DNA from 3 places in the Peribacillus sp. NPDC076916 genome. Region 1 is predicted to be linked to each of the others. Evidence: riboswitches for the same ligand, from Rfam matches in the RefSeq annotation. Region 1 holds a riboswitch; each other region holds the start of a gene.

Region 1 (3,284 bases):
AAGGGGACAGGGATGTTCTGATCGTGAGTCATGCCGCCCTCATGGTATATATGAGGAAAGAGCTGATACGACGGGGGTTCACAGGTCCAAAGTTCAAGATTGCCAGTAATGGAAAGCTTTATGTATTTGAAAGATGATAAAGGGAATATATTAGGTTTCCCATTAGGAAGGGAAGGTCATTTTTGCTTATTTTAAGAAAGAGGAAGGCATTTGCCGAATAGTTATTCTTTTTTTATTGGTTGTGGTTTATTATTGTAATAGTGTAATTTTTGCGAATTCAATAATAGGGAAAGAGGGGTGGACATTTTGCTGAAGGCAGTTTTTTTTGATTTAGATGATACATTACTTTGGGATCAGAAAAGTGTAAAAGAGGCTTTTGTGGCCACATGCGAAGTGGCTAAGGCGAAATATGACCTGAATGTAGACGAGTTTGAAGAGGCTGTGCGAAAGGAAGCACGTGAGCTTTATTCTTCTTACGATACATATGCATTCACTCAAATGATCGGAATCAACCCATTTGAGGGATTATGGGGAAACTTTCAGGATGATCATGATGAATTCCGGAAGATGGCCGGGATTGCACCGGCTTATCGGAAAGAAGCGTGGACGAGAGGTTTGAAGGCATTAGGGATCGATGATCCGGAATTTGGGCTTGAACTGGCAGAACGATTCCCGGCCGAGAGACGCAAAAAGCCATTTATCTATGAAGAGTCCTTCCGTGTTCTCGATGAATTAAAAGGGAAGTACAAATTGCTATTGCTTACGAATGGGTCTCCTGAACTGCAAAATACCAAACTTGAAATTACGCCTGAACTGGTTCCTTATTTCGACCAAATCGTGATTTCAGGCGCTTTTGGACGAGGTAAACCAGATGCCTCCATTTTTGAGCATGCTTTGGAAATCATGGAGCTTGATAAGGATGAAGTATTGATGGTCGGAGATAATTTAATGACCGATATCCTTGGAGCATCACGGGTAGGCATAAAGTCAGTTTGGATAAATCGCCATGATAAGGAACGGAATGAAGTGATTCCAACCTATGAAATCAAGCATTTAGAGGAGCTTTACCCAATTCTTGAGAGCTTGGGGAATTAATTAATGGCCCTCTCCAAATAACAGATTTTGGAGAGTTGTAATGAAAATATTAGGTCTTTCAAATTATTTACAGAATGAAAAGGGTGATATATAGTTACCCTGTAATCAATTAAATTATTCAGACTAGGGGTGTCCAATAAAAGTTGGGCTGAGAGAGAAGCGCTTAAGCTTCTTAACCCTCAGGACCTGATCTGGTTCATACCAGCGTGGGGAAGTTAGAATCTACTAAACAATGACATTTCAATTGGTCATTTCTGTAGTCATACTAACGTTAGCCGGGTCTTAAATATGAGATCTGGCTTTTTCGTGCGAAATGGATTGGATTTTGTCCTTTTTAAATGAACTTAAAAAGGAGAAATGAAATCATGATGAGTAATTCTGTAAATGACATGAACGTTTCAATTATGTCCAGTTTTGCCGGGAGTAAAAAAGTGTATGCTGAAGGATCTAGACCCGATATTAAAGTACCTATGCGTGAAATTAAGCTAAGTCCGACTACAGGGTCATTCGGCGAAGAAGAGAATCCGCCTTTACGAGTTTATGACACAAGCGGTTTTTATACGGATTCAGATTATCCCATTGATATTCGTAAAGGTCTGGCCCCGATTAGACGAAGCTGGGTTCTGGAACGGGAAGATGTTGAAGAGTATGATGGCCGTGAAATAAAGCCCGAAGATAACGGGTATAAAAAAGTTGAGTCACAATCCAATGCCGACGTTTTTCCGGGATTGAAAAGAAAACCATTGCGTGCAGTGAAAGGGCAAAACGTAACCCAGCTCCATTATGCCCGTAAAGGTATCATCACTCCAGAAATGGAGTTCATTTCGATCAGGGAAAATGTGGCCCCTGAGTTTGTAAGGGAAGAGGTAGCTAGCGGGCGGGCTATCATTCCAGCAAATATTAACCATCCTGAAAGTGAGCCCATGATCATCGGACGTAATTTTCATGTGAAAATAAATGCGAATATTGGGAATTCGGCTGTCAGTTCATCGATCGAAGCTGAAGTGGAGAAAATGACTTGGGCTACACGATGGGGTGCAGACAATATAATGGATCTTTCCACCGGAAAGAATATTCACACGACCCGGGAATGGATTATCAGAAATTCACCTGTGCCAGTTGGGACGGTTCCGATATATCAAGCATTGGAAAAAGTGAATGGAGTCGCGGAGGATTTAAATTGGGAAGTTTTCCGGGATACATTAATCGAGCAGGCTGAGCAAGGTGTCGATTACTTCACCATACACGCTGGTGTCCTTTTGCGATACATCCCCATGACAGCCAAGCGAGTTACGGGAATCGTTTCCCGAGGGGGCTCCATCATGGCACAATGGTGCTTGGCCCACCACCAAGAAAGTTTCCTCTATACTCACTTTGAAGAGATTTGTGAAATCATGAAGGCGTATGATGTCTCATTCTCATTAGGTGACGGCCTTCGTCCTGGATCCATTGCAGATGCAAACGATGAGGCACAATTTGCTGAATTGGAAACACTTGGGGAACTGACGAAGATTGCTTGGAAGCACGATGTTCAAGTCATGGTGGAGGGCCCTGGTCACGTACCGATGCATTTGATTAAAGAAAATATGGATAAGCAGCTGGAAGTCTGTCAAGAAGCGCCATTCTATACTCTGGGACCATTGACAACGGATATAGCTCCTGGATACGATCATATCACTTCAGCGATTGGTGCTGCCATGATTGGATGGTTTGGAACTGCCATGCTTTGTTATGTGACACCGAAGGAGCATTTGGGACTTCCGAATAAAGAGGATGTTCGGGTAGGGGTCATAACTTATAAAATTGCGGCCCACGCAGCTGACCTTGCTAAAGGCCATCCGCATGCAAGAAAACGGGATGATGCCCTTTCGAAGGCTAGATTCGAATTTCGTTGGAGAGATCAATTCAATCTTTCCCTCGATCCTGAAAGGGCGGTCGAATATCATGATGAAACTCTACCTGCTGAAGGTGCCAAAACAGCCCATTTCTGTTCAATGTGCGGCCCGAAATTCTGCAGTATGAGAATCTCCCAGGACATCCGTGATCTGGCGAAGGAAAAGGGTCTGGGTTTTGAGTCGGTAATCGATGAAGGGCTTAAAGAAAAAGCGAATGAATTCAGGAAAACGGACGGGGAAATCTATCAATGATTCCGACGAGAGGGAGAATTCGATGAATCGGGTAATCCAGAT
Region 2 (3,284 bases), on a different contig from region 1:
CTTCTCTACAGAAATGATTGGTTCCATGGCTCTCAACCTAATTTTGATCCAGTTCTGCATAATCTTTATTTGAAACCGGACGAACAAGATTAGTTACTCCTGTCGCTTCCAGGACTTTAACTAGATAATAGGCAGTCACACCTGCAAAGAAAATGGAACCCACAAACCTCGCTATCATGAATAAAGATAGATTCCAAGTGGAAAGCGCACCAATTTCCCCATATACAAAATCCATTAGTACGGATGCAAGGCATGAAGCTACCGCAGCTAAAACGGCCACCGACATATTGAATTTTTTATATTTGAACGCCATGAACACCAGTTCCGCGAACAAACCTTGGACTACCCCATATAACAGTACGGTCAGCCCCCAAGGAGAGCCTAGAAAGAATTCCCCGGAAGCTGCAGCAATCTCCGCCAAAAGTGCCACACCCGGTTTCCGTAAAATTAAAAAGGCGACGGGACCAGCTATAAACCACATTCCATAAATAAGTTGATCCAGATGTAATCCTAATGGTTTAACGGAATAGTAAATCGAACCCCAAAGGATATAAACGATTCCAAATGCTACCGAAATCACGATCGTGACTAATATATCCGTTAATTTCAATCCTTTTTTCATTATTTCATTCTCCTTTATACTTCCAGTGTTTCCTGGTGCACAGGCCATCTCTCTAAACGATAAGCCATTTCCCAAAATGAATATTCATATTGGCTGCTCAGGATAAAATGCTCTTTCATTCTCTCCTTATCTTCGTCCGTTACTTTTTCAGCAATCTCATCCAGCCTCGCAATTTGTTCTTCCACCAAAGTGCGGAACCACTCTCCTCCGTACGCCGCTATCCATTCTTGATAAATCGGCTCTTCGGGTATGCAACCTTGCAGCTTTTCACCTATTTCATAATACAGCCAGTAACACGGCAAGATGGCTGCAATAACATCACCTAAATGTCCCGAATAAGCTGCACGATACATATGGGAAGTATAAGCATAAGCAGTCGGGGCGGGTTTGAAATTGTCCCTTTCTTCTTTTGTGATGCCTAATCTCTCAGAAAAATTCTCATGAAGCTTCAACTCCGCTTCATATGTTCCTTGTGCATGGCCGGCAAGCCTGCTTGTTGTATGTAAATCTGTAGCTTTGACTGCCCCTAAAGCTTGAACCCTGGCAAAATGAGATAAATAATAGGCATCTTGCATGACATAAAAACGAAAACATTCCAATGGCAATGTGCCATCTCCTATTCCTGCAACAAACGGGTGATTAAAACTAGCTTCCCAAATATGATCAACTTCCCGACGAATTTCCTCTGAAAACTTCATGTCCCTTACCTCCAATTTGTATTTTTCAATGAATCTTACAGAAAAAACCTTTTATCACCCCTTTTTTTGCAAACAAAAAACCACTTTCTTAAACGTAAAGAAAGTGGTTGTGCTTGAAAAAATACAGAATCGTATCGTTCCAGACCCCACTTCCCTACGCTGGTATAAACCAGATCAGGTTCTAAGGGTCTTAAAGTCATACTTTAATCTCAGCTTCTGCGGTAAAATAAACTTTTACCATTAAAGCACCCCTAGTGGTACAAATTGTATATTTAATTTCCATTTGCCTTTATATTAACACGATAAACCCAATTGTCAAACATATTAGAAAAAGTTTTCAACCTAATGCTTTAAGTTTACTAGCCTTTCAATCTTGCATAACCACCCAACTATATTGATTTTTAAACCATTGTTAATCCACCATTTACGGAAAGAGTTTGCCCCGTAATATACCCTGCATCTTCCGAAACGAAATAGGCAACAGCACTGGCAATGTCCTCTGGTTGAGCTAGCCGGCGAAATGGAATCGCTTTTTCCAAGGCACCTGCTATACCTTCATTATATGAGCCTATTTCTTGAAATAGGGGCGTATCTGCAGGACCTGGCGCAATACAATTGATGTTGAGTTTGTGACGTGCCATTTCTCTTGCTATCGTTTTTGTGAAGGCAATCACCCCTCCCTTAGCAGCCGAATAAACTGCCTCTCCACTTGATCCTACTCTAGCTGCATCAGATGCAATATTTACTACCTTTCCGTAACCATTTTCAATCATGAGAGGTAAAATTTCCTTGCAAGTATGGATCTGGCCAAGTAAATTAATATCGATAATCCTTTTCCAAGTGATAGGATCACTTTTTAAAAAAGGTTCCACCTTATCCCAGCCTGCATTATTAACCAATATATCTATTTTATGATAATGATTCACTGTTTCTTCAACGGCTTTTTTAACACTTTCTAATTTCGTTACATCACAATGGACGGCTCTGGCTCCAAAACCCGAATTTTCGATTAAAGAAACCGTTTCCTCAGCATTTTTATGATTTATATCAGCCACGATGATGTTAAAATTGCGAGAAGCCAATTTTTTTGCAATCTCTCTGCCAATTCCGCTTCCGGCACCGGTAATAAATGCGATTCTTTTATTCATATATTTCCCTCCACTTTCACCATTTAGTCAATACGGATTTATTTAAACTGCTTATTTCTTGTCGACTAACTTTTCATTTATCATTTCCCGGAGCCGGAATTTCTGGATTTTCCCGCTTGCCGTACGAGGAAAGTCATCCATAATTTCAAGAAATTCTGGCCAATATTGTTTGGCCAAACCCTTTTGCGAGAGAAATTCCTGCATGGATTCCATCGTGATCGGGCTCTTCCCCGTTTTCATGCTGATACATGCACATGCTTTTTCCTGAAGACGGGAATCTGGAACTGCAATAACCTGAGCGCTAGAAATATCCGGGTGTTCATACAATACATTTTCTACATAAGCGACTGGAATATTTTCACCGCCACGTATGATTATGTCTTTGTTTCTTCCAGAAATTCGAATATATCCTTCTTCATCAATGAAAGCTCGATCACCGGTAATGAACCATCCGTCACTATATTCAGCTAAAGTATCATCGATCCGTTTAAAATAGCCGACAAAAAGAGCCGGACCCCTTACTAATAAAGAGCCTTCTATATTCGGGGCACAGACCTTCCCTTCAAAATCTACGACCTTTAGTTCCATTCCCGGAAACGGAATTCCGTCGGTATTCGTCAGTTTTTCTTCTGGATCTTCAAGTCTCGTCAAGGTTACCAAGCCATCTTCCGTTTGACCCCACCCTGACAATATCTTGAACGGGACTTTTTCCATGGCTTCCTTTACTAAATGCCTGGGAATCGGGGCACCTAAAGCTACGAAGACTCGTAGCGAATTAAGGTCATACCTTTCTATCCCCTCCATTTGGACCGTATC
Region 3 (3,284 bases), on a different contig from region 1:
TGTCAGGAATGCCGATATGGTGGCGAACGGCTTTCTATTGCTATTTAATTCATCGATGATTCCCTGTGAACTGGTAATCCCGATCCCGTGGCCATAAAAGAGGTCTTTTCCTAATAATATGGCATTTTCACCTTGCCATTCAGGAGTTGCCAGGTCGTGATCAGGGTTTTTGAAGTAAAGGCAATCACCTGGTAAATAATCCCTTCCTTTATGAACGATGAGTTCCATATTTTGTGGAGGGTGCCAGTCATATAAAACTAGGTTTGAAAAAAGGTCGTCGAAATTCCTAGGGCCGATCAAATCCAAAATGGCCTTTAAAAAAGTGACGACTATTGCAGTCCCGCATTCAAAAGCATAAAGCCCTCCATTTATGAAAATGTCAACGAGTGCAGCATGAGGGAGAACTCCTGGCTGAAGGGTAAAAGTGCCATCCTTTGAAAGGCGCCAATATTGTTTATTGGATGCCGATTCCTCAAGTGTGGAAAATTCTGCATTACTTTTATCCAACGCAATAGCTGCCGCAATGACCCGGTTCCTCAGTTGTATCTCGAAATTAAACTTTCTAAAGTTCCGATATTCAAAAATGTTGGAATCCTCCGCCAGCAATTGGACGATTTCAAGTGATTTAGCAGATGCTATTCCTGGTTGGATTTGACTGACATCTAACCGTTTGTGATTAATCTTTATCATGATCATATCCACCTTTTACTTATGAAATGAACGGTTTATAAAACCGGTAAACAAAAATGTTTACATATAATGCTCATTATATGAATGCAAGCTTTGAATTGACTATTTGGAACGTGACAGCTGAGAATGATTGGAATGAAAAGAGGCAGAATTTTTTTGCTTTCATTCCAAAAGATGTTTTGCTAGAAATCCTAGAGTGCAGGAATACCTCTCCGATTAGCGAGAAGAAGCAAATTAGTATTTCTTTTTCCCCATGAATTGATATAATGAGAGAGAAAAGTTCATATGTGCGAGAAATGTAGGGGGGCCAGTACTGCTGGCTGAGATTGCATCCTTTAGATGCTGACTCTTTGAACCTGATCTGGATGATGCCAGCGGAGGGAACATATTATTACTGACTTTCTGTTTTGTATGTTAACGTCCGAATCCATCTTCGGGCGTTTTTTGCTTTTTCATCCAGTATTTGAATAAACCCTGGAGCCCCATTATGGTTCCGGCATATGGATCTTATATGATGTGTAGGAGGATAATGACTTGAATAAATTCTTGCCACTGTTAACTTCGTTGTTCCTTTTGGCTGGATGCGGTGCAGGCGGAACTAATGAAAAAGAAGAAGCATCTAAAAATGAAGGAAATGAAAAATTAAAAAAAGTATCGGTCGTGCTCGATTGGACACCTAATACAAACCATACAGGATTGTATGTAGCCAAGGAAAAAGGTTATTTTAAAGAACAAGGTCTTGATGTGGAAATCATCATGCCAGGTGAAGCCGGAGCTGATAAGCTTGTCGCTTCAGGGAAATCTGAATTTGGCGTAAGTTACCAGGAGGGCATAACGCAGGCCCGCGTGCAGGGCGTGCCGATTGTTTCGGTAGCTGCCGTCATCCAGCATAATACCTCGGGATTCGCTTCACCTGAGGCAAAGAACATTAAAACTCCCAAGGATTTTGAAGGGAAAACGTATGGTGGCTGGGGGTCTCCGGTTGAAAAGGCCATCATTGATTCACTCATGAAAAAAGAAAATGCGGATGTAAATAAAGTGGATATAGTCAATACAGGAGACACGGATTTTTTCACTTCGGTTAAAAGGGATATAGATTTTGCCTGGATTTATTATGGATGGACAGGGATTGAGGCTGAATTGCGAAATGAAAAGCTTAATATGGTTTACTTAACCGAATACTCTGATAAGCTTGATTACTATACGCCTGTATTGACTACGAATGAAAAGATGATAAAAGAAGATCCGGAGACTGTTAAAGCATTCGTACATGCAGCTTCGAAAGGGTACCAGTTTGCGATCAAGAATCCTGATGATGCAGCGGACATGTTAATTAAATCTGCACCGGATCTTGATGCAAAACTAGTGAAGAAAAGCCAGGAGTGGCTGGCAGACAAGTATCAGGATGATGCTCCGCGATGGGGTGAGCAAAAGCTTGCAATTTGGAAGAATTACAGTGATTGGATGACTGAAAATAAGCTTCTTGAAGGTGATTTCGATCCTGAAAAGGCATTTACCAATGAATTTTTACCAAAATAGGAGGAAATACAATGGCCAACTCATTAATTAGCATACAGATCATTCCTAAAGGGGAAAATGTCATCCCCATGGTCGATGAAGCAATCAAGATCATTGAAGAATCAGGTGTCAAGTATGAGGTTCACCCGCTTGAAACGACAATGGAGGGTGAGCTTTCCGAACTTTTTGCCGTGATAGAAAAAATGAATGTAAGAATGATTGAAATAGGATCGCCGAATGTCATTTCCCAAGTGAAAATATTATATCAGCCAAGCGGGATAACGATGGATACGTTAACGGAGAAATATAGGGCATGAACGGAAGGGGAATTTGGAAGAAGGGGGCTCCCTTCTTTCTTTTATTATTGTTGCTGATAGTATGGGAGTCAGTGACAGTTTTATTGAAAGTCGAAGAATGGCTGTTTCCCGCTCCATCGGCCATTTTCATTGAAGGAATTGAGTCGTCCAGCAATCTATACGGACACCTTATATCCACAACCGAGCTTGCGTTGTCGGGTTTTTTTATTGGAAGCTGCATCGGCTTATTGATCGCGGCAATCTTACACCTATTTCCAGGTGTGAAGGATGCGGTTTATCCTCTGCTCATACTATCACAAAATATACCCATCATTGTTCTGGCGCCGCTCTTGGTGATCTGGTTTGGCTTTGGCATGCTGCCTAAGTTAATAGTGATATCGCTTGTATGTTTTTTTCCGGTTGCGGTTTCATCATTGGATGGTTTACGCCAGACACCGTACGAACTTAAGCATTATTTCAAGATGATGGGAGCGGGAAAAAGCCAGTTATTTTGGAAGCTGGAACTTCCTCACTCGATTCCGTTCATTTTCTCCGGCCTGAAAATTTCGGCCACCTATAGTGTAATGGGTGCGGTTATTTCGGAATGGCTTGGAGCAAAATCGGGGATTGGTGTTTATATGACTCTCGCTTCCTCTGCGTTCAGGACAGATCGGGTGTTTGTTGCCATTTTCATCATCATGGGAATGAGCCTGATCTTTTTTGGAATCATCACCATCCTGGAGAAATACTTAGTTTCTTGGAAGAGAAAGGAGGGGAAAA

What was found. A riboswitch is a leader RNA that binds a small molecule or an ion and turns the genes downstream of it on or off. The one in region 1 is predicted to bind thiamine pyrophosphate.
Region 2: linked by a shared signal. The riboswitch ahead of tenA (thiaminase II) and the one ahead of thiC (phosphomethylpyrimidine synthase ThiC) in region 1 are both predicted to bind thiamine pyrophosphate.
Region 3: linked by a shared signal. The riboswitch ahead of ACQKFG_RS12370 (ABC transporter substrate-binding protein) and the one ahead of thiC (phosphomethylpyrimidine synthase ThiC) in region 1 are both predicted to bind thiamine pyrophosphate.

Annotation. Positions count from the first base shown of each region.
Region 1 covers NZ_JBNNIU010000001.1:943,309-946,592, reverse strand. The annotation lists gene ACQKFG_RS04685 (histidine phosphatase family protein) at 1-137, shown strand, start outside; gene ACQKFG_RS04680 (HAD family hydrolase) at 307-1,095, shown strand; TPP riboswitch at 1,211-1,325, shown strand; gene thiC (phosphomethylpyrimidine synthase ThiC) at 1,461-3,242, shown strand; gene ACQKFG_RS04670 (hypothetical protein) at 3,265-3,284, shown strand, end outside.
Region 2 covers NZ_JBNNIU010000007.1:81,454-84,737, forward strand. The annotation lists gene ACQKFG_RS19500 (ABC transporter ATP-binding protein) at 1-27, opposite strand, end outside; gene ACQKFG_RS19505 (ECF transporter S component) at 38-622, opposite strand; gene tenA (thiaminase II) at 637-1,320, opposite strand; TPP riboswitch at 1,455-1,583, opposite strand; gene ACQKFG_RS19515 (SDR family NAD(P)-dependent oxidoreductase) at 1,722-2,468, opposite strand; gene ACQKFG_RS19520 (AMP-binding protein) at 2,520-3,284, opposite strand, start outside.
Region 3 covers NZ_JBNNIU010000003.1:576,814-580,097, forward strand. The annotation lists gene ACQKFG_RS12365 (protein-glutamine gamma-glutamyltransferase) at 1-690, opposite strand, end outside; TPP riboswitch at 981-1,090, shown strand; gene ACQKFG_RS12370 (ABC transporter substrate-binding protein) at 1,225-2,229, shown strand; gene ACQKFG_RS12375 (thiamine-binding protein) at 2,241-2,525, shown strand; gene ACQKFG_RS12380 (ABC transporter permease) at 2,522-3,284, shown strand, end outside.